DNA from 3 places in the Micromonospora sp. WMMD558 genome. Region 3 is predicted to be linked to each of the others. Evidence: riboswitches for the same ligand, from Rfam matches in the RefSeq annotation. Region 3 holds a riboswitch; each other region holds the start of a gene.

What was found. A riboswitch is a leader RNA that binds a small molecule or an ion and turns the genes downstream of it on or off. The one in region 3 is predicted to bind cobalamin.
Region 1: another riboswitch for cobalamin. It lies ahead of metE (5-methyltetrahydropteroyltriglutamate--homocysteine S-methyltransferase); the one in region 3 lies ahead of cobN (cobaltochelatase subunit CobN).
Region 2: another riboswitch for cobalamin. It lies ahead of ACN26Y_RS19365 (CbtB domain-containing protein); the one in region 3 lies ahead of cobN (cobaltochelatase subunit CobN).

The regions. Positions count from the first base shown of each region.
Region 1 covers NZ_CP186061.1:5,828,824-5,835,906, reverse strand. Annotated here, with positions in the region: gene ACN26Y_RS27650 (short-chain fatty acyl-CoA regulator family protein) at 1-646, shown strand, start outside; gene metE (5-methyltetrahydropteroyltriglutamate--homocysteine S-methyltransferase) at 705-2,954, opposite strand; cobalamin riboswitch at 3,071-3,283, opposite strand; gene ACN26Y_RS27640 (hypothetical protein) at 3,379-3,675, shown strand; cobalamin riboswitch at 3,810-3,992, shown strand; gene ACN26Y_RS27635 (ABC transporter substrate-binding protein) at 4,022-5,029, shown strand; gene ACN26Y_RS27630 (iron chelate uptake ABC transporter family permease subunit) at 5,035-6,135, shown strand; gene ACN26Y_RS27625 (ABC transporter ATP-binding protein) at 6,135-6,902, shown strand; gene ACN26Y_RS27620 ((2Fe-2S) ferredoxin domain-containing protein) at 6,899-7,083, shown strand, end outside.
Region 2 covers NZ_CP186061.1:4,050,362-4,057,444, forward strand. Annotated here, with positions in the region: gene ACN26Y_RS19340 (BCCT family transporter) at 1-417, shown strand, start outside; gene ACN26Y_RS19345 (amino acid permease) at 496-2,028, shown strand; gene ACN26Y_RS19350 (DUF899 domain-containing protein) at 2,129-2,863, shown strand; gene ACN26Y_RS19355 (bile acid:sodium symporter family protein) at 3,017-3,913, shown strand; gene ACN26Y_RS19360 (YqjF family protein) at 4,003-4,740, shown strand; cobalamin riboswitch at 4,844-5,003, shown strand; gene ACN26Y_RS19365 (CbtB domain-containing protein) at 5,036-5,254, shown strand; gene ACN26Y_RS19370 (CbtA family protein) at 5,272-6,021, shown strand; gene ACN26Y_RS19375 ((2Fe-2S)-binding protein) at 6,088-6,846, shown strand; gene ACN26Y_RS19380 (alanine racemase) at 6,873-7,083, opposite strand, start outside.
Region 3 covers NZ_CP186061.1:4,304,929-4,312,011, forward strand. Annotated here, with positions in the region: gene ACN26Y_RS20525 (NAD(P)-dependent alcohol dehydrogenase) at 1-535, shown strand, start outside; gene ACN26Y_RS20530 (alpha/beta hydrolase) at 563-1,264, opposite strand; gene ACN26Y_RS20535 (MFS transporter) at 1,437-2,654, shown strand; gene ACN26Y_RS20540 (hypothetical protein) at 2,747-3,460, opposite strand; gene ACN26Y_RS20545 (hypothetical protein) at 3,569-3,910, shown strand; gene ACN26Y_RS20550 (MBL fold metallo-hydrolase) at 3,938-4,675, opposite strand; cobalamin riboswitch at 4,766-4,895, shown strand; partial or broken gene cobN (cobaltochelatase subunit CobN) at 5,251-7,083, shown strand, end outside.

The DNA.
Region 1 (7,083 bases), 1.5 Mb from region 3:
GCAGATCCTTGCCCGGGTCGGACTGGCGAACTACTTCGCCGCCGCGCTGATCCTGCCCTACGAGCGGTTCCTGGCGGCGGCGGAGCAGCGCCGGTACGACATCGACCTCCTCACCCAGCACTCCGCGATGGGCTGGGAGACGGTGTGCCACCGGCTCAGCACCCTGCAACGCCCCCGCGCACGTGGGGTGCCGTTCTCATTCGTCCGGGTCGACCGGGCCGGCAACATGTCCAAGCGACAGTCCGCCACCGGCTTCCCGTTCTCCCACACCGGCGGCACCTGCCCACTGTGGAACGTCTACGAGGCGTTCAGCTCGCCCGGGCGGGTGGTTGTCCAGGTCGCCGCGATGCCCGACGGGCAACGCTACCTGTGGATCGCCCGTACCATCACCCGTCACCACGGCGGCTACAACCAGCCGGGAAAGGTCTACGCGATCGGCCTGGGCTGCGAGACGCGGCATGCCGACCGGTTGGTCTACTCCGCCGGGATGGACCTGCACGCGGCGGAGGCGGCCACGCCGATCGGCCCGGGCTGCAAGACCTGCGAGCGGATGACCTGCCCGCAGCGGGCCGCCGCGCCGATCAGCCGCCGGCTCGACCTGGACGAGAACCGGAGCACCTTCGTCCCGTACCCGCTGAAGGACTGAACCGAGACCGGTCGCGGGCGGGCCGGGCGGGACGCGTCGTCCCGCCCGGCCCGGCGGGTCAGGTGCCGCGAAGCTCGGCGGCGGCGGTGACCAGGTGTTCCAGGGATTCCTCGACCTCGGGGTAGCCGCGGGTCTTGAGTCCGCAGTCCGGGTTCACCCACAGCCGCTCGGCTGGTACCACCGCCACGGCCCGGCGTAGCGCGTCGACGACCTCGGCACGTGGCGGCACCCGGGGCGAGTGGATGTCCCAGACGCCGGGCCCGACGCCGCGGCGGTAGCCGATCGCGGCGAGGTCGTCGAGGACCTCCATCCTCGAGCGTGACGCCTCGATGCTGGTGACGTCGGCGTCGAGGGCGTCGATGGCGGTGATGACCTCGCCGAACTCGGAGTAGCACAGGTGGGTGTGGATCTGGGTGTCGTCGGCGACGCCGGAGGTGGCCAGGCGGAACGCGCCGACCGCCCAGTCCAGGTACGCCTTCTGGTCGGATCCGCGCAGGGGCAGCGTCTCGCGCAGCGCCGGCTCGTCGACCTGGATCACCCGGATGCCGGCCGCCTCGAGGTCGCGGCATTCGTCGCGCAGGGCGAGTGCCACCTGGTCGGCGGTGTCGGCGAGCGGCTGGTCGGTGCGGACGAACGACCAGGCCAGAATCGTCACCGGGCCGGTGAGCATGCCCTTGACCGGCCGGTCGGTCAGCGACTGCGCGTAGGTCGACCAGCTGACTGTCATCGATGCCCTGCGGGCCACGTCGCCGTAGATGATGGGCGGACGGACGCAGCGGGAGCCGTAGGACTGCACCCAACCGTGCTCGGTGGCGGCGAACCCGTCCAGCTGCTCGCCGAAGTACTGGACCATGTCGTTGCGTTCCGGCTCGCCGTGCACGAGCACGTCCAGGCCCAGCCGCTCCTGGAACCGGATGACGTGCTCCACCTCGGCGCGCATCCGCTCGGTGTAGGCGGCGTCGTCGAGGCGGCCGGCGCGGTGCTCGGCGCGAGCCTTGCGCAGCTCGCCGGTCTGCGGGAACGAGCCGATGGTCGTGGTCGGCAGGGGCGGCAGGCTCAGCCGGGCCTGCTGCGCCGCCGCACGCTCCGGGTAGGCGCCACGCTGCCGGTCCGTGGAACGCAGCGCGGCGAGCCGGCCGCGTACGGCTTCGTTGCGCCACGTCGCCGGAGTGGGCGGTAGCCGCTCGGGCAGGGACGTGGTGCCGTTGCGCAGGGCACGACTCAGCAGGACGACCTCGTCGACCTTCTGCCGGGCGAAGGCCAGCCGCTGGCGTAGCGCCGGGTCGAGCGCGGTCTCGGCGGACAGGTCCACCGGCACGTGCAGGAGCGAGCACGACGAGGACACCGCAACGTGGTCGGCGAGCCCGGTGACGACGGCGCCGAAGGCGACCGCCGCGCGCAGATCCGTACGCCAGATGTTGCGGCCGTCGACGAGACCGGCGACGATCGTCTTGCCGTGCAGCGGACCCGCACCGGCGAGCCGCTGCAGGTTGCCGGGCCCGGCGACCAGGTCCAGACCGACCGCTTCGACAGGTGTGTCGAGCAGGGCCGGCAGGGCGTCCCCCAGATCACCGAAGTAGGTGGCGACGAAGATCGCCGGCCGTTGTTCCACCGCGCACAGCCGGGTGTAGGCCTCCCGCAGCGCCTCGATCTTGGCGGCGCTCCGGTCGGCGACGTAGCCGGGTTCGTCCAGCTGCACCCACTGCACACCGGCGGCGGCGAGGGAACGCAGAAGATCGGCGTACACGTCGACCAGATCGGTCAACCGGTCGAACGGTTCGCCGCCCGGCTCGGTCGGCTTGGCCAGCAGGAGGAAGGTGGCCGGCCCGACCAGCACCGGGCGGGTCAGGACACCCAGGTCGCGCGCCTCCCGGTACTCGTTCAACGCCTTGGCGGGATTCGCGGCGAAGACCGTCTCGGGGCCGACCTCCGGGACCAGGTAGTGGTAGTTCGTGTCGAACCACTTGGTGAGCTCCAGCGCTGGCTCGGTGTCGGCGCCGCGGGCCATGGCGAAGTAGGTGTCCAGGTCGGACAGGCCGAGCCGGGCGAACCGGTGCGGGATCGCCCCGACGGCGACGGCGGTGTCGAGCAGGTGGTCGTAGTAGGAGAACGTGTTGGACGGGATCGCGTCCAGGCGCGCGTCACGCAGCGTACGCCAAACCTCCACCCGCAGTGCGGCAGCGGTCTTCGCCAAATCCTCGGCGTCGATTCTGCCCGCCCAGTAGGCCTCGACGGCCTTCTTCAGCTCACGGTTGCCGCCAATACGCGGGTAACCGAGCACGGTGCTCTGACCGAATGCGGTACTCATGGGATCCTTCCCTCGAAGTGCCCGAGGCCGTGCGGGAGGGCAGGGAGGGAAGGGGTACGGCGACGTACCGGCTTCCGCCCCGGCCGTCCCGAGAGACCGTCGGCGGCACACGCCGGGTGGCGTGCGCGGTGCGGGCAGGTCTTCGGACTCGCGGGCGTGACCGGTACGGTCGCCTACTGGCCGTCGCTTCCCAGACCTCGCGGTCCAGTGCTTGATGACGGCGGTCGTTCCCACTCACCGCTGCGGGGCAGTCCCGGGCTCGCACCGGGTTCCCTCTTACGACGCCGTGCGCATTGTGGACACGGCGAACCAGCACCGTTGTCTATCGTATGGGGCGATGAGCGATTGTGGCCGGCGCGTCCGTCCTGCGGGACGGCGCGCCGTCGCGGCAGCGGGATGTCCGCGCGCGACGAGAAGGTGACGGATGGGCCAGAAGATCGACAGGGTCGCGGTGGTGGTGGACGGCGCCGACTGGGTGGCGGTACGGCCGGAGGACTTCGACCGCTTGGACGCCTCCCGCCGCCAGGTCGGCGCCCGCGCCGCCCGGGCGACCCGGCTGGAGCACGAGTTGCGGGAGGCGCGGGCCCGTCTGGCGCGGATCGAGGAGATCCTCGCCGACGCGAGCCCGGCCGACTGCGTCTGTGAGCGTCTCACCGCAGTGCTGGCCGACGATCCGGCCGCCCACCGCCGACCACTGGTCAGAAGCCGTCGTCGACGGTGACGCCTACCGCCCGTGGCCTTCCTGCCGACGCACGACGCACGGGATGAGGCCCTGATCGGCCTGCGTCCGCGGGACGTCTCCACCCGACGATCGGAGATGGCGTTCGTCACCGTGACGAGGCGACGGCCGACAGGCTAGGGTGACGCTGCCGTGGTGTTCGGGAAGCCGGTGCGATGCCGGCGCGGCCCTCGCCACTGTGATCGGGAAGTCCGCGGCCCTCGTCGCTTGCGAGGTCACTGGGCGCCACGCGCCTGGGAAGGCCGGCCACGGACGTACCTCCCGTCAGCCAGGAGACCGGCCACGGCACAGCGATGACCCGTCCACGAGGTGCTGGAAGGCGGTCCCGATGCGCGTGCGCGCGATGCGGCCCACCCTGTCCCGGCGCGTTGCCGCGCCACTGTCCATCCTGCTCGTCCTGCTCGGCGGTTGCGCCACGGACGACACGCCCACGGCCGGGGCGTCGGCCGCGCCGGTCACGGTGACCAACTGCGGCACCCCGGTCGCCGTCGCCGCGCCGCCGAAGCGGGCGGTCACCCTCAACCAGCCCGCCACCGAGATCATGCTGGCGCTCGGTCTGGGCGACCGGTTGGCGGGCACGGCGTACCTGGACGACGCGATCCTGCCCGAGCACGCCGCCACGTACGCCTCGATTCCGGTGCTGTCGGAGAAGTACCCGTCGAAGGAGGCGCTGCTCGACGCGGAGCCGGACTTCGTCTACGCCTCGTTCCACAGTGCCTTCGGAGACGAGGGCGTCGGCGACCGCGCCGCGCTCGCGGGACTCGGCATCGGTACCTACCTGTCCCCGGCGGGCTGTCCGAAGCAGCACCGACCGGCCACGCTGACCGTCGACGACGTCTTCGCCGAGATCCGGGACGTCGCCGCCGTCTTCGGCGTGCCGGAGCGGGCCGAGAAGCTCATCGCCGACCAACGGGCCCGGATCACCGCGGCCGCCGCCCGGCTCGACGGCGCGGGCCAGGTGTCCGTGCTGTGGTGGGACGCCGGCACGGACGCGCCGAGCGTGGGTGCCTGCTGCGGCAGCCCCAACATGATCATGTCAGCGGCGGGGGTGCGCAACACCTTCGGTGACCTCGCCGGAAGCTGGGCCGACACCAGCTGGGAGACGGCCATCGAGCGGAACCCCGATGTGATCGTGCTGGTCGACGCGAGCTGGGACGCCGCCGCCGCGAAGAAGGCGTTCCTGACCCAGCACCCCACGCTGAAGAACCTGCCCGCGGTGGCCGGACAGCGGTTCGTCGTCATCCCGTTCTCGTCGACCTCGGCCGGCGTGCGCGTGGTGCAGGGGATCGAGACGCTCGCCGAGGGAGTGGTACAGCTTCCCGGAGCGGACCGCTGAGCCCCATGGCGGCGCGCACCGCCGAGACCGGCCACCCCGTCGGAACCGGCCGGGATGCCGGGCCGGCAGCAGCCGCCGCTGCCGTCCGGTACCGGTTCGGCACCGGGACGCTGCTGGTCCTGCTGCTCGCGGGCCTGGTGGGGTCGATCGGTGCCGCCGTCACCGTCGGGCCGGCCGACATCTCGGTGTCGACGGTGTGGGCGGTGGTGGCCGACCGCCTGGGTATCGTCGACGCCGACGTCCCGCTGCTGCGCGAGCACATCGTCTGGCGGCTACGCCTACCGCGGGTGCTCGGCGCCGCCGCGGTCGGGGCAGGACTGGCCGCGGCCGGCGCGGTGATGCAGACCGTCACCCGCAATCCCCTGGCTGATCCGTACCTGCTCGGGGTCTCCTCCGGGGCGTCCCTCGGCGCGGTGGCGGTCCTCGTCGTCGGCCTCGGCGGCGGGGTCGCCGCCCTCACCGGGGGCGCGTTCGCCGGTGCGCTCGCGGCGTTCGCCGTCGTGGTCGCGGTGTCCGGCCGGCGGGCCGCGCTCGCCCCGACCAGGGTGGTGCTGGCCGGGGTGGCCGTCGCACAGCTCTGCGCGGCCGCCACCTCGTTCGTGGTCACGTGGGTCGCCGACCCGCACGCCACCCAGAGCCTCACGTTCTGGCTCTCCGGCTCGCTGGCCCGCGTCGACTGGACCGCCGTGGCGTGGGCCGTACCGGTCCTGGCCGTCGTGCTCGTCCTGCTGGCGGCCCACGCCCGCGCGCTCAACGCCTTCGCCTTCGGCGAGGACGCCGCGGCGACCCTCGGCGTCGCGGTCACCCGGGTGCGCTGGCTGCTGCTCGTCGCCACCGCGCTGCTGACCGCGGCGCTGGTCGCCGTCAGCGGCGCGGTCGGCTTCGTCGGGTTGATCCTGCCGCACGCCGTGCGGTTCCTCACCGGCGCCGACCACCGGCGGCTCCTGCCGGCCGTCGTCCTCGCCGGCGCGATCTTCCTGGTCTGGGTGGACACCGCCGCGCGGACCCTGTTCGAACCCCGGGAACTGCCGGTGGGCGTGCTGACCGCGCTGCTCGGCGTACCCGCCTTCGTGGTGCTCCTGCGCGGACGGGAGGTACGCGGCTGATGCTCAGCGTCACCGGCGTCTCCTGGGCGGTCGTCGCCCGACGGATCCTCCACGACGTCACCTGCGCGGTTCCGGCGGGCAGCCTCGTCGGGCTGCTCGGCCCCAACGGCTGCGGCAAGACGACCCTGCTGCGCGTCGCCGCCCGCCTCGCCACACCCCACGCCGGGCAGGTGACGATCGACGGCGACGACGTCGCCACCCTGCCCCGGACCACCCTCGCTCGCCGGGCCGCGCTGCTCGCCCAGCACGCCGACACCGACCTCGACCTGACCGTCATCGAGGTCGTGCTGCTGGGCCGTACCCCGCACCGCCGCTCCCGGTGGTCCGACAGCGCCGCCGACCGCGCCGCCGCCGCCGACGCGCTGGCCCGCGTCGACCTCGACGGGTACGCCGACCGCCGGTGGCACACCCTCTCCGGTGGGGAACGGCAGCGGGCGCAGCTGGCTCGCGCCCTGGCCCAACAACCACGCCTGCTGCTGCTCGACGAACCTACGAACCACCTCGACATCGGCCACCAACTGCACCTGCTGCACCTCGTCCGTCGCGCCGGCATCACCACCCTCGCCGCGCTGCACGACCTCAACCTCGCCGCCATGTTCTGCGACACCGTGGTCGTCCTGGCCGCCGGGCGGGTCGTCGCCGCCGGTCCGCCCGCCGAGGTCCTCACCCCGCACCTGCTCGCCGACGTGTACGGCGTCCACGCCGACGTCGCGCCGCACCCGACCACCGGGCGGCCCGTGATCACCTACCACCCGCCCGCGTCATGACCCGCCACGTCCTGCTGGTCGCCCGCGCCGTCACCCACACCGCGGGCCACGACACCGTGCACCGCCTCGCCGCCGACCTCCGCCCGGCGCTCGGCGCCCCCGTGTCGGCGTGCTTCCTCGACGGAGCCAGGCCGTCACTGCACGACGCGCTCGACGCCGCCGTCACCGATGGCGCCAGCGA
Region 2 (7,083 bases), 250 kb from region 3:
TTCCCGCTCTTCACCGTCACCGCCATCCTGGTGATGGTGCTGGTGGCGCTCTTCTTCGTCAGCGGCGCCGACGCCGCGTCGGTCGTGATGGGCACCCTCTCGTCCCGCGGCACCATCGAGCCGAAGAGTTGGTTGGTCGCCCTGTGGGGCGTCCTCACCGGGCTGGTGGCCGCGGTGCTGCTGCTCGCCGGCGGGCTGTCCGCCCTGCAGTCGCTGACCATCCTCGCCGCACTGCCGTTCCTGTTCGTGATGGTCGGCATGGTCGCCGGGCTGCTGCGCGAACTGCGCCGCGAACCGGCCGCCGCGACGATGGCCCCGGAGATCCGCGCCTTGGCCGCCGCAATCGTGCCGCCGGCGACCACAGAACCCACCAACGGTTCGCAGCCGGGTCACCGCATCCCCGGGGTCGAGGTCTAGTTAGTTTCCAGTTTCCCGGGTCAGTCGTTAGCCGGTGGGCAGTCGTCAGTCGCTCTGGAACGGTGAGGTGGTCGGGTCGTGAGCCTCTTGCGCAGGAAATCGGTCGAGCAGTCGATCCGGGACACCGAGCAGCCGGAGCACCAGCTCCGCAAGGAGCTGTCGGCACTGGACCTCACCGTCTTCGGCGTCGGCGTGATCATCGGTACGGGCATCTTCGTGCTCACCGGCGTGGCCGCCAACCGGTCCGCCGGACCGGCGGTGGCGCTGTCGTTCGTCCTGGCCGGTGTCGCCTGCGCGCTGGCGGCGCTGTGCTACGCGGAGTTCGCGTCCACGGTCCCGGTCGCGGGCAGCGCCTACACCTACTCGTACGCGGCGCTCGGCGAACTGGTCGCGTGGATCATCGGCTGGGACCTCATCCTCGAGTTCGTGCTGGCCGGAGCCGTGGTGGCGGTGGGCTGGTCGCAGTACCTCGCGGTGCTCCTGGAGACGCTCGGGGTGACGCTGCCCGCCGCCGTCACCGGCGGCGAGGGCGGCGTGTTCAACCTGCCCGCCACGCTCATCGTGCTGCTCCTCACCGCGGTCCTGGTCGCCGGCATCAAGATCTCGTCCCGGGTGAACGCCGTGGTGGTCGCCATCAAGGTGGCGGTGGTGCTCTTCGTGATCGCCGCCGGGCTGTTCTTCCTGAAGGGCGACAACTACGTGCCGTTCGTCCCGCCGGCCCAGCCGGCGGCGGGCGGAACCGGCGCCGAGGCAACCCTGCTGGAGGCCATCTTCGGGCAGGCGCCGGCCAACTTCGGCGTCAGCGGCATCTTCGCCGCGGCGGCACTCGTGTTCTTCGCGTTCATCGGCTTCGACATCGTGGCCACCGCGGCGGAGGAGACCCGGGTGCCGCAGCGTGACCTGCCCCGCGGAATCCTCGGTTCGCTGGCGATCTGCACCGCGCTCTACGTCGCCGTCTCGCTGGTGGTGGTGGGCATGCAGAACTACGCCGAGCTGGACACGGCGGCACCGCTGGCCGCGGCGTTCCAGGCGGTCGGCCAGCCCTTCTTCGCCAACCTGATCACCTTGGGCGCTCTCGCCGGACTGACCACCGTGGTCATGATCCTTATGCTGGGTCAGAGCCGGGTCGCGTTCGCCATGAGCCGGGACGGGTTGCTGCCGCGCTGGTTGAGCCGGGTGCATCCGCGCTACGGCACCCCGCACCGCATCACCGTCATCGTGGGCCTCCTGGTGGCCGTGCTCGCCGGGTTCGTCCCGCTGGAGGAACTCGCCGAGCTGGTCAACATCGGCACCCTGTTCGCGTTCGTTCTCGTCGCCGCGGCGGTCATCCTGCTGCGCCGTACCCGCCCGGACCTGCCGCGCGGCTTCCGCGTGCCCTGGGGGCCGGTGATACCGGTCCTCGCGATCGTCGCCTGCGTCGTGCTGATGCTGTTCCTCACCGTGGAGACCTGGCTGCGCTTCGTCGCCTGGATGGTCCTGGGACTGTTCGTCTACTTCCTGTACAGCCGCCGCAACAGCCGGCTCGCCCGCGGTGCGCAGGACGGCCCGCCGATGCCCGGCCGGCCGGACCTCGACACGGGGTTCGGCTCCGCGTCACCCCCGCCGCGGTAGGCCGGCCGCGGCCATCGACACCGCACGACCGCGCATTCCCGGACCTTCACCGACCGTGCTGTGATGGTGACTCTCCCTGGATCGGAAGGGTGTGCCGCACATGGATGATCTGAAGGTCGTGTCGCAGGAGGAGTGGCTGGCCGTCCGCACGGAGCTGCTCGACCGGGAGAAGCACCTCACCCGGCTGCGGGACGAGGTGACCGCGCTGCGTCGCCGGATGCCGGCCGTCGTCGTCGAGAAGGACTACCGGTTCGCGGGACCGGACGGGCCGGTACGGCTCCGCGACATGTTCGAGGGACGACGGCAGCTCGTCGTCTACCACTTCATGTTCGACCCGAGCTGGAGCGAGGGGTGCACGAGCTGCTCGTTCCTGGTCGACAACCTGGGCCACCTCGCGCACCTGCACGCCGGTGACACCACGTTCGTCGCCGTCTCCCGCGCGCCGCTGTCGTCCATCGCTCCGTTCAAGGACCGCATGGGCTGGACCTTCCCCTGGTACTCGTCCCACGGCAGCGACTTCAACTACGACTTCCACGTCACCCTCGACGAGGCGGTGGCGCCGGTGGCGTACAACTACAAGGACCGCGCGACCCTGGAGCGGGAGGGGCTGGCGCACCACCTGCACGGCGAGGCGCACGGGCTGAGCGTCTTCGTCGCCGACGCGGACGACCGGGTCCTGCACACCTACTCGACGTACGGCCGCGGTCTCGACGCGGTGCTCACCACCTACCACTACCTGGACCTGACGCCGCTGGGCCGGCAGCGGTACGTCAACGAGTTCCCCCACCACGACCGGTACGAGGGGGTCACCGCGAACGCCGGGCACTGCCACTGACGGCACGCCGGCCCCGGCCCGGCCAACCGGCCGGGCCGGGGCCGCCGGCCCGGGCGGGCGTCGCGGAGTGCGCACATCACGAGATGACGGTCGCGCCGCCCCGGTGTGACGATCCGGGGGTCGTTCGCCTACCGCGATCAGGAGGCCACCGCCATGAGTACCGGCTTGTCGATCGTGCTGTTCCCCGTCGCCCTGGGCATCGTCATGCTCGGTCTCGGGCTCACCCTCACCGTGGACGACTTCCGTCGCGTCGTGACCTACCCCCGGGCCGTCCTCGTCTCCCTGGTCTGCCAGATGCTGGTCCTGCCGGTCATCTGCCTGGGCCTGGTGGTCGCCGCCGGCCTGCGCGCGGAGCTGGCGGTCGGGATGATGCTGCTCGCCGCCTCGCCCGGCGGCAGCACGGCCAGCCTCTACAGTCACCTGTTCAAGGGCAACGTCGCGCTCAACGTCACCCTGACCGCCGTCAACTCGGTGCTCGCGCTGTTCACCCTGCCCCTGATCGTCAACCTGTCCGTGGCCGCGTTCATCGGCTCGGACAGCTCGATCGGCCTCCAGTTCGACAAGGTCTTCCAGGTGTTCGCGCTGGTCCTCATCCCGATCTCGATCGGGATGGCCGTCCGCCGGCACCGTCCCGACTTCGCCGCGCGCATGCAGCGCCCCGTGAAGATTCTCTCCATCGTGGTCCTCGTCGTGGTGCTCACCGGCGCGGTGATCGGCATCAAGGACGAGCTCGCCGCCGCCGTCGGCGCCGTCGGCCTCGTCGCCCTGCTGTTCAACCTGGTCAGCCTGGCCATCGGGTACGCGGCGCCGCGCCTGTCCGGCGTCGGGCACCGGGAAGCCGTCGCGTCCTCGTTCGAGATCGGCATCCACAACGCGACCCTGGCCATCACGATCGCGCTGAGCCCGGCCCTGCTCGGCAACAACGACATCGCCATGCCGCCGGCCATCTACGGCACCGTGATGTTCTTCACCGCCGCCGTCTTCGGATTCGTCGCCGCCCGCCGTCCCCACGCCGACGCCACCCACCGGCAACGAACCACGGCGGCGTGACCGCAGCCGGCAACCGGTCCCGCCGCCTCGCGGTGGAGCCGGCCGGCACGGTACGTCCCGGCGGCGCCCACCCAGGGCAGGATGGACGTGTGCACATCGAGCCGGTCGACTGCGCGCCCGAGCAGGCGTTTCCGCGAGCGATCCTGCGGCAGCGCTGGGACGATCTCACCTTCCTGCACTGGGCGGTCGCACCGGATCTGGTGGCGCCCCTGCTGCCGCCCGGCACCCGACCGGACATGATGGACGGTTCGACCTACGTCGGTCTGATCGGCTTCCGCATGGTGGGGCTGGGCCTGGGCCGAGGGCCGGGGGTGCCGTACTTCGGCACCTTCTGGGAGACCAACGTGCGGCTGTACTCGGTCGACGACACCGGCCGGCGTGCCGTGGTGTTCCGCTCGCTCGACGCGTCCCGGTTGGTTCCGGTGCTGGTCGCCCGGGCGACACTGCGGCTGCCGTACCTCTGGTCGGCGATGCGCCTGGACCGCGATGGTGACCGTCTCACGTACCGGCTCCGGCGCCGCTGGCCCGGTCCGGCCGGCACGACGAGCCGGATGGCGGTCCGGGTGGGCGAGCGGGTCGTCGACCCGACCCCGCTGGAGCACTTCGTCACCGCCCGGTGGGGTCTGCACACCCGGGCGTGGGGCCGCACCCTGCACCTGCCGAACTGGCACCCCCGCTGGCCGTTGCACCGGGCCGAGCTGCTGCATCTGGACGACGAGCTGGTCACCGCCGCCGGGCTTCCGCCGCCGACGGCGCATCCGGTCAGCGTGCTCTACTCGCCGGGTGTCCCGGTCCGGTTCGGCCCACCGGTCGGCCTGCGGAGCTGACCGTCACGGCCCCGCCGGGTCGGCGCCGGCCGTCGGCTCCGCGTGGGCGAGGAGAGCGGCCAGCTCGGCGGGGGAGTGGGGTCGGGCCCTCGGCGGTCGGCGAGGCCACAGTTGACATTGTGGCGTCGCCGACCGTAGCGTCCGGGGCGACGATGTGTGCGGAAGCCGGTGCAATTCCGGCACGGTCGCGCCACTGTGACCGCGTCCACCCGGTAGGCAAGGGGTGACGCGGAAGTCAGACCCGCCACCGTCACTGGAACCCGTTGTGGGACGCGTGATCCCGAGGAGGTTGCCCGTGTCCAGCCCGTCTTCCGCCCTGCCCCGCCCGGTCACCCCGCCCGTCGCCATTCCGTGGCGTGAGCTGCAGCCGTGGCTGCTCTTCGGCACGGTGCTGGCCCTCGTGCTGCTCTACTTCGTCGGCACCGAGCAGGGTGTCTTCCAGGTGGTCAGCGGTGCGAACGTGCACGAGTTCGTGCACGACGGCCGTCACCTGCTCGGCTTCCCCTGCCACTGACGGGCGGGTCCGAAACCATGCTGTCACCCCGCGCCCTGCTCGTCCGCGGCATGCTCGCCGGCCTCGCCGCCGGACTCCTGGCATTCGTGTTCGCCTACTTCGTCGGTGAAGGTCCGATCGACCAGGCGATCGCATTCGAGGAGGCCAACGCCGCACCGGAGCCGGCCGTGGCCGGCGAGCCGGAGGGCATCAGCCGGACGGTGCAGAGCACCGTCGGCCTGCTCACCGCGTCGCTCATCTACGCCGTCGCCCTCGGCGGGATCTTCGCGATGGTGTTCGCCGCCGCCTACGGGCGGATCGGTCGGTTCGGCCCGCGGGCGACCGCGGTGCTGGTCGCGCTCACCGGGTTCGTGGTGGTCGCGCTGGTGCCGTGGCTCAAGTACCCGGCCAACCCGCCGGCGACCGGCGACCCCGACACCATCGGTCGACGCACCTCGCTGTTCTTCCTGATGATGGTGATCGCGCTCGCCGGGGTGGCGCTCGGCGGATACCTCGGCCGAGCGCAGGTCGCCCGGCTCGGCACCTGGAACGCGGGCCTCGTCGGAGCCGGCGCGTTCGTCCTGGTCGTCGGGCTCGCGCTGGCGCTGCTGCCCTCGATCGAGGAGGTCCCGGAAGGCTTCTCGCCGATCCTGCTCTGGAACTTCCGGCTGGCGTCGCTGGGCACCCAACTCGTCGTGTGGACGACGCTCGGTCTGGTCTTCGGCCTGATGGCCGAGCGGGGCGCACGCCTGTCGCGGCAGCCGGTGCCCGTGGCCGCCGGCCGGTAGGTGGCAGCGCCGCCGCGACCGCCGTCCGAACCACGCGACGCCCGGCAGGCGCTGGCGGCGGCCTCCGTGCTGGGCCCCTTCTTCGCCTGGTCCCCGTGGTCCGACCGGGCGGGCTGGCGGCCACTGACCGAGCTGCTCGACGGCGACGTCCTCGCCGAGCGGGTGGACGCGGCGGCCACCACGCTGCGTACGCGGTGCGATCTGCCGGCGGACGCCGTACCGGTGCGCGTCGTCGCGTCGGTCACCTTCCTGGGCCTGGCGGCGCGGCTGGTGTCCCCGCCGCTCGGGGCGGCTGTCGTGGGTGGTGCCCTGCCGCTCGCGGGCTCGGAAGACCTCTGGTGGCGTCCACCCACAGCCGGGCCCTGGCCGCTCGCGCACGGCCCGCTCGACGTGCTGCCCACCGGTGACCTGGACGATCGTTCGGTCTCGGCGGCGCTGGTCGAGACCGCGGCGCAGGGCCCGGTGCGGCTGCTGCTGGACGCATTCCGAGCCCGGTTCCGACTGTCACCGCAGGTCCTGTGGGGCAACGTCGCCTCCGCCCTGGCGGGCGCTGCCGGGGTGCTCGCCGATGCCGCGCCGGCGCACGCCGAGCGGGCCGGCGCGGTCCTGGCGGGGGCGCTGGAGCTGCCGCCGCTTGCCGGCACCGGCACCCTGGTCCGGCCGGATCCGAACCGGGTCCGGTGGTTCCTGGTGCGGCGAAACTGCTGCCTCTACTACCGCATTCCGGGCGGCGGAACGTGCGGTGACTGCGTGTTGACGTCCCCGGCTCAGCGGTGGCGGCACTGGCGGTCGGTACTGGCCGGGCCGGCGAAGCCGCCGGCGTGAGCCGCTGAGGCTCACCGGCGGCCCGGTCAGGACCGGGACGGTCGGGCGGCCCACTCGGCGGCCACCCGGTGCGGGTCGCCGGTCCGGAACTCCGGCGGCTCGTGCAGCAGGAAGTCCCGGTGGCTGATGTTCCAGGCGTACGCCCCGGCCATGGCGAAGACCAGCACGTCCCCCACACCGATCGGCCCCGCCGTGGTCGACCGGGACAGGACGTCCCTGGGGGTGCAGAGCTGCCCG
Region 3 (7,083 bases):
CCGCGTTCTCATCAACGGCGCCTCCGGCGGCGTCGGCACCCTCGCCGTCCAACTGGCCAAGGTGCTCGGCGCGACCGTGACCGGGGTGTGCAGCACCCGCAACGTCGACCTGGTCCGCTCCCTCGGCGCCGACCACGTCGTCGACTACACCCGCGACGACTTCACCCGCGACACCCGCCGCCACGACGTCGTGTTCGACCTGGTCGGCAACCGCTCACTCACGGCGCTCCGGCGGGCGCTGACCCCGACCGGGGCGCTGGTGCTCTCCGGCGGTGGCGTGTACCGCGGCGGCAGCCTCGTCGGACCGATCGGGCTCATCATGCGCGGGCGGCTGCTGGCACCCTTCGTCCGGCAGCGGATCGGCATCCTGACGACGGCACCCGGCCGGCAGCATCTCGACACGCTCCGCGCTTACGCCGAAGCCGGCCGCCTCACCCCGGTCATCGACCGGACCTATCCGCTCCACGAGGTGCCCGAGGCCCTCCGCTACCTCGAAGGTGAGCACGCGCGGGCGAAGGTGGTCATCACCGTCTGACGTGCCCGACCGCTCCGGGCCGAACAGCTAGGCACCGGTCAACCAGGAACCGGCCTCGGCCCGGATGTCGGCGGGCACCTCGTGCCCGTCGGGGAACTCGTGGTAGGTCACGTCGTAGCCCAGCGAGCGCAGCCGGGGCACCAACCGCCGGCTGCACGCCTCGACCGGCAGGACCGGGTCGGCGACGCCGTGCGAGACGTACACCCGCGGCCGGCCGTGCGTGACCAGCGGCGCGGCGAAGCCGGGGGAGAAGGCCACCACCGCGTCGACCAGGTCGCCGTTGGTCAGGCCCAGGGAGAGGGCGTACGAGGCGCCGTCGGAGAACCCGCCGAACGCCACCCGGTCGACGGGGTGGCCGGCGAACACGCTGGTGAGCAGCGTGTCGATGCGGCGGACGTCGACGCCGAAGCCCTCCACGATCAGGTCCCAGCTGCTGGCGGCGGCCTGCGGGGCGACCAGCAGGAGGCGGTGCGTGTCGGCGACCGGGAGCAGCAGGTCGAGGCCCTGCCGGGTCGAGCCGCCGGCCCCGTGCAGCAGCAGGACCAGGCGGTACGGCCGGCCGTCCGCCGGCTCCGGGGCGTACACCATGGCGAGGGGGTCGCCCGCGGCGTCGGTCAACGGAACCAGCCCGGTGGCGGCCCGCACCGACGGTGGACCGGGACGCGCGGTGAGCCGGCCGTGCCGGGGGCTCTCCTCCGGCACCCGGTGCGGCGTCGCGGGTTCGGCCACGGGCTTCCGTCCCTCGTCCTCGGGTGGTGTGGCCGGTTACCCGGCTGGCCGCCGGTAAACCCGGTGGCCGTCGTCCCGCAGGATGGTAAGGGGCGCCACGGCCGATGGTGATGACGGTGCGGGCTGTGAGAGGGTTCCCGGAGAACGCTCCCACAGGAGAGGATCATCGCTCGTGAGTAGCGTCACCGCCCCGGCCGGCCCGACCGTCACCCCCCGCCAGGTGCGGGCCGCCCGCACCGGTGTCGCGGTGGTCTTCGCCCTCAACGGCCTCGCCGTCGCCTCCTGGTTCGCCCGGGTGCCGGCGGTCCGTGAGGGGCTCGACCTGACCGCCGGTCGCCTCGGGCTGCTGCTGCTCGCCATGTCGGCGGGGGCGATCCTGGCGATGCCCACGTCCGGTCTGGTCGCCCAGCGCCTCGGCACCGCCCGGACGGTGGTGCTGGCGACCCTGCTCGTCGCGCTCGGCCTGGCGGTCGCCGGCGTCAGCGCCGGGACGGTCGGCTCGCTGGGCGGCGTGGCGATCGGCCTGTTCGCCCTCGGCTACGGCTCCGGCACCTGCGACGTGGCGATGAACATCGAGGGCGCGGCGGTCGAGCGGCGACTCGCCCGCACGATCATGCCCCGGTTCCACGCCGCGTGGAGCCTCGGCTCGGTGGCCGGGGCCGGGCTCGGCGCCGGAGCCGCCCGGCTCGGCGTTCCCGTGTCCGTCCACCTCGCCCTGACGGCGGTGGTGGTGCTGGCCGGCACGGTGCTCGGGGCCCGGGCCTTCCTGCCGGCCGCCGAGACGGCGCCGGCCGCCGACACCACCTCGCCGGCGACGCGCCGCCGCGCGCTGCTCGCCGCCTGGCGCGAGCCCCGGACCCTGCTCATCGGACTGTTCGTGCTGGTCATGGCGTTCGCCGAGGGCAGCGCCAACGACTGGGTCGCGGTCGCCTTCGTCGACGGGTACGACCTCAGCGAGGCGGCCGGCGCCGCCGTGTTCGGGGTGTTCGTCGTGGGCATGACGCTCGGCCGTACCCTCGGCACCCTCGCCCTCGACCGGTGGGGCCGGGTACGCGTGCTGACCGCGACGATCCTGCTCGCCGTGCTCGGCGCGGGCATCGCGGTGCTCGGCGGCTCCGGGCCGGTGGCCGTCGTGGGCGTGGCGCTCTGGGGGCTCGGCGCGTCGCTCGGCTTCCCGGTGGGGATGAGCGCGGCGGCCGACGAGGAGGACCGCGCCCCCGCCCGGGTGAGCGTGGTCGCCGTGATCGGCTACACCGCCTTCCTCGCCGGCCCGCCGCTGCTGGGCCTGCTCGGCGACCGGGTCGGTACGCTGCGCGCCCTGCTCGTCGTGCCGATCCTGCTGCTGCCGACCCTCGCGCTGGTGCCGGTGACCCGCCGACCCGCCGACTGACGGCCGACGAGCCCGGTCCGGCCGCGGAGACCGACGTCCGTCGCGGTGAGCGCCGGGCCCGGTCGTGCGGCCGGACCCGGCCCGGGCCGGCGTCAGTCGCGCAGCCAGACCCGCAGTGGGCCCGCCGGGCGGAAGCCGACCGATCGCGCGACGGCCAGGTCGTCGCCCGACTCGTAGCCGACCAGTGCGGCGCTGCCCGGCAGGCCCGCCCAGACCTCCTCCGGCGGGACGGCGCGGGCGAAGACGTTGGAGACGCCCACCGCCCGTCCACCGTGGTGCAGGACCGCGCCGCCGGCGACCACGCCCGCGTCGACGCGGGCCAGGACGGTGACCCGCGGGTCACCGAGCAGGGCGGGGCGGAACAGCGGCCCGCCGCCGTGCGCCTCCGCCCACCCGGCCAATCCCCCGGGTGTGGTGACCCGGGTCAGCGGCGAGCCCGGCCGTGCCGCGGGAACCCGCGGAGCGGAGGCGGCGCCGGCCGTCGGCGCGGCGGGCGGGCGGTGGACGGCGGCGGCCGGTCGGTGGATCCAGTGCGCGTCGAACAGGACCCGGAAGCCGAACCGGGCGAGGTCGAGATCGGCGAAGCTGTCCTTGACCGACGCGCCCGGGCCGGCGTCGATGCGGCCGAGCAGCGTCGCGGCGTCGACCCCGGGGCGGAGGGTGACCGCGTCCGGGTACCAGGTCGGCGAGCGGCGCGGCACCGACCAGGCGTCCGCGTCGGTCACCCCGGTCAGGCCGTGGGTGCGGCACACCAGGTCGCACCAGGCGGCGTTGTCCCGTGCCGCGTCCATGGTCGCTTCGCGCATCCGCGCGAGCCTAGCCCAGGCCCTAGCCCAGGGGGCTCACACCGGGCTCGCAGGAGACTGCCAGAAAACCGTGCTGAACTGGAGGTTCGCCGAGGGAGGGAGCCGCACATGGGCTGGTTCAGCCGGCGGTCGCGTACCCGGGGGTCCGAGGGACCGGCGACGAAGCTCGACCGGGAGGCCACCCGCGAGGATCTGGCGGCGCTGGAGGCGTTCGTGGCCAGCCGGACCGGGGTGGAGTTCTACCTGGAACCGGAGACGACCGCGACGAACACGACGGTGGTGGCGATCGCCCACGACGGTGAGTGGATCCGTCGCCGGACCGGGTCGCCCCGGGTGGCGGCGGCCCTCGCGAACCGGCTCGCCCTGCCGTTGTACGAGGCCGCGAAGACCGGGTACCCGGAGCGCATGCGGGCCTGGAACCGGGCCCACCCGGAGCGCCGTGCCCGCTAGGGCCTGTCCTGCCGGCCCCGCCGGCGCTCACCCCGCGACGGCGGCGCGCGCTTCGTCGAGGGTCATCGTCGGGCTGTGGCTGGAGACGTACCAGCCGACGTCGTCGGTGAGCAGGCGGCGGACCAGGGCCAGGTCCGGCCCGTCGTCGGGCGAGCGCAGGTGCAGCGGCGGCGGGTACCAGCTGTCGCCGAGGAGCAGCACGCCCGAGGCCGGGTCGACCACCACGGTCGAGTCGGGGGCGTGGTGGCCGCCGACGTGCCGGACCAGGACGCCGGTGGGCAGGTCCAGCCCGTCGGTGAACGTCCGCGTGGGCGGCCGGACCGCGAAGTCGTCCCAGCAGTCCACGGCGAGCGCCCGGGCCCGGAAGCTCGGCCCGAGCCGCGGGTTGGCGCGGACCTGCTCCCGCAGGTAGCGGGTGCTCCACGGGCGGGCCGCCTCGGCGCGCAGCAGGTCGGCGCCGGTGACGTGGCCGACGATCTCCACGCCGGGCCAGGCGCAGGCGCCCCACACGTGGTCCCAGTGGTGGTGGGTGTAGACCAGCCAGCGTGGCTCCGGGAGCCCGGCGGCCCGCAGCGCCACCTGGATCTCGGCGGCGTGCGCCGGGCTCTGGCCCGCGTCGACCAGCACGCTGCCGCGCTCGTCCGCGACCAGTGCGACGGAGGGCCGGACCCAGGCCGGATCCGGGTCGAAAGGGGTCGCCCACACCCGACCGGCGACGTGATGGAACTCGATGGCGGGGCTCGCCGCCCCGTCGGTGTCCGCCATCACACCGATCCTAGCTGGACCGTCGGGCACGTGTGGGCCGCGTTGACCGGCCGTCGGAGGTGTGGCAGCATTCGCGGCCGGACGGCAGTGAAGGAAGCCGGTGCGATTCCGGCGCGGTCCCGCCACTGTCACCGGGGAGCGATCCCCCCTCGCGAGTCACGGCCGCGCGTGCGCGGTTGGAAGGCCGGGGGTGAGCGTCGATCCGGGAGCCAGGATACTTCGGCCGTCGGTGCACCCCAGGGCGTGGACACCCGAGGAGGACCCGATGACGCGCAGCGTCCCCGCCATCGACGACGATCGTCGTATCCGTTCCGCGCGTGCCGACGCGCCCGCCGCCGCCCCGCCCGGACGCCCAGCCGCTCCGCACGCGTCGCCCCGACCGGCCCGGCCGGTCGCTTCGCCCTGACCGGCCGGGCCGGTCGGCGCCGACCACGCGCCTGACGAGCCCGCTCGCCGCCGGCCCCGGCGCACCGTCGCGCCGCGCGCCGGCCCACCGCATCCGCTGACCGAGCAGCCATCCCTCGCCCCCAGCCCGACCGGCCTCACCCCGGGGGGCGGGCGTCACTCTCCGGAGCCCCCTCGTGCCCATCCTGCTGCTGTCCACCGCCGACACCGACCTGCTCGCCGCCCGCGCGAGCGGCGCCGACTACCGCCTGGCCAACCCGGCCCGGGTCGCGGCCGACGCCGTACCGGCGCTGGTCGACGGCGCCGACCTGGCCGTCGTACGCCTGCTCGGCGGCCGGGCGGCGTGGCCGGACGGCCTGGCCGCGGTGCTCGCCTCCGGCGTGCCGACGGTCGTGCTGGGCGGCGAGAGCGTGCCGGACGCGGACCTGATGGCGGTCTCCACGGTGCCGTCCGGAGTGGCCACCGAGGCCCTGTCCTACCTGGTGGAAGGCGGTCCGGAGAACCTGGCGCAGCTGGCCCGGTTCCTGTCCGACACGGTGCTGCTCACCGGCGAGGGCTTCGCCCCGCCCGCGCCCACACCGGCGTACGGGATCCACGGCGACCGGCCGGCCCACCCGGACCGGCCGACCATCGGGATCGTCTTCTACCGGGCGCACGCCCTGGCCGGCAACACCGCGTTCGTCGACACCCTCGCCGACGCCGTCGAGGCGGCCGGCGGCAACGCCCTGCCGATCTTCTGCGGCTCGCTGCGCGGGCTGACCGCCGGCGCCGGACCGCTGGGACTGTTCGCCCGCTGCGACGCGCTGCTGGTCACGGTCCTCGCCGCCGGTGGCGCGGTCGCCGCCGACGCCTCCGGCGGCGGCGACGAGGACGCCTGGGACGTGGGCGCGCTCGCCGCCCTCGACGTACCGGTGATCCAGGCGCTCTGCCTCACCAGCACCCGCGCGCAGTGGGCCGGCAGCGACGCCGGACTGTCCCCGCTGGACGCGGCCATGCAGGTGGCCATCCCCGAGTTCGACGGGCGGATCGTCACCGTGCCGTTCTCGTTCAAACGGATCGACGCCGACGGGCTGTCGGTGTACGAGCCGGACCCGGAGCGGGCCGCCCGGGTCGCCGGCATCGCCGTGCGGCACGCCCGGCTGCGGCACGTGCCGAACGCCGACAAGCGGCTCGCGGTGGTGCTCAGCTCGTACCCGACGAAGCACTCGCGGGTCGGCAACGCCGTCGGCCTGGACACCCCGGCCAGCGCGGTGCGGTTGCTCACCGCCCTCGCCGACGCCGGATACCACCTGGGCGACGCGCCGGTCCCCGACGACGGGGACACGCTCATCCACGCCCTCATCGCCGCGGGCGGCCACGACGTGGAGTGGCTCACCCCGGAGCAGCTCGCCGCCGCGTCGGCGCGGGTGCCGGGGGAGACGTACCGGCGCTGGTTCGCGGAGGTGCCGGCGGAGCTGCGGGAGGCGATGCGGGAGCACTGGGGTGAGCCGCCCGGTGAGCTGTACACCGACGGCGGCGACATCGTGCTCGCCGGGCTGCGCTTCGGCAACGTGGCGCTGCTGATCCAGCCGCCCCGCGGCTTCGGCGAGAACCCGGTCGCCATCTACCACGACCCGGACCTGCCGCCGAGCCACCACTACCTGGCCGCGTACCGCTGGCTGTCGGCGCCGGTCGCGGACGGCGGCTTCGGCGCCGACGCCGTGGTGCACCTGGGCAAGCACGGCACCCTGGAATGGCTGCCCGGCAAGGGCCTCGGGCTGGCCGCCGACTGCGCCCCGGACGCCGTGCTCGGCGACCTGCCCCTGGTCTACCCGTTCATCGTCAACGACCCCGGGGAGGGTACGCAGGCCAAGCGCCGCGCCCACGCCGTCGTCGTCGACCACCTGGTGCCGCCGATGGCCCGCGCCGAGACGTACGGGGACCTCGCGAAGCTGGAACAGCTCCTCGACGAGTACGCGACCGTGCAGGCCCTCGACCCGGCCAAGGTGCCGGTGGTGCAGGGG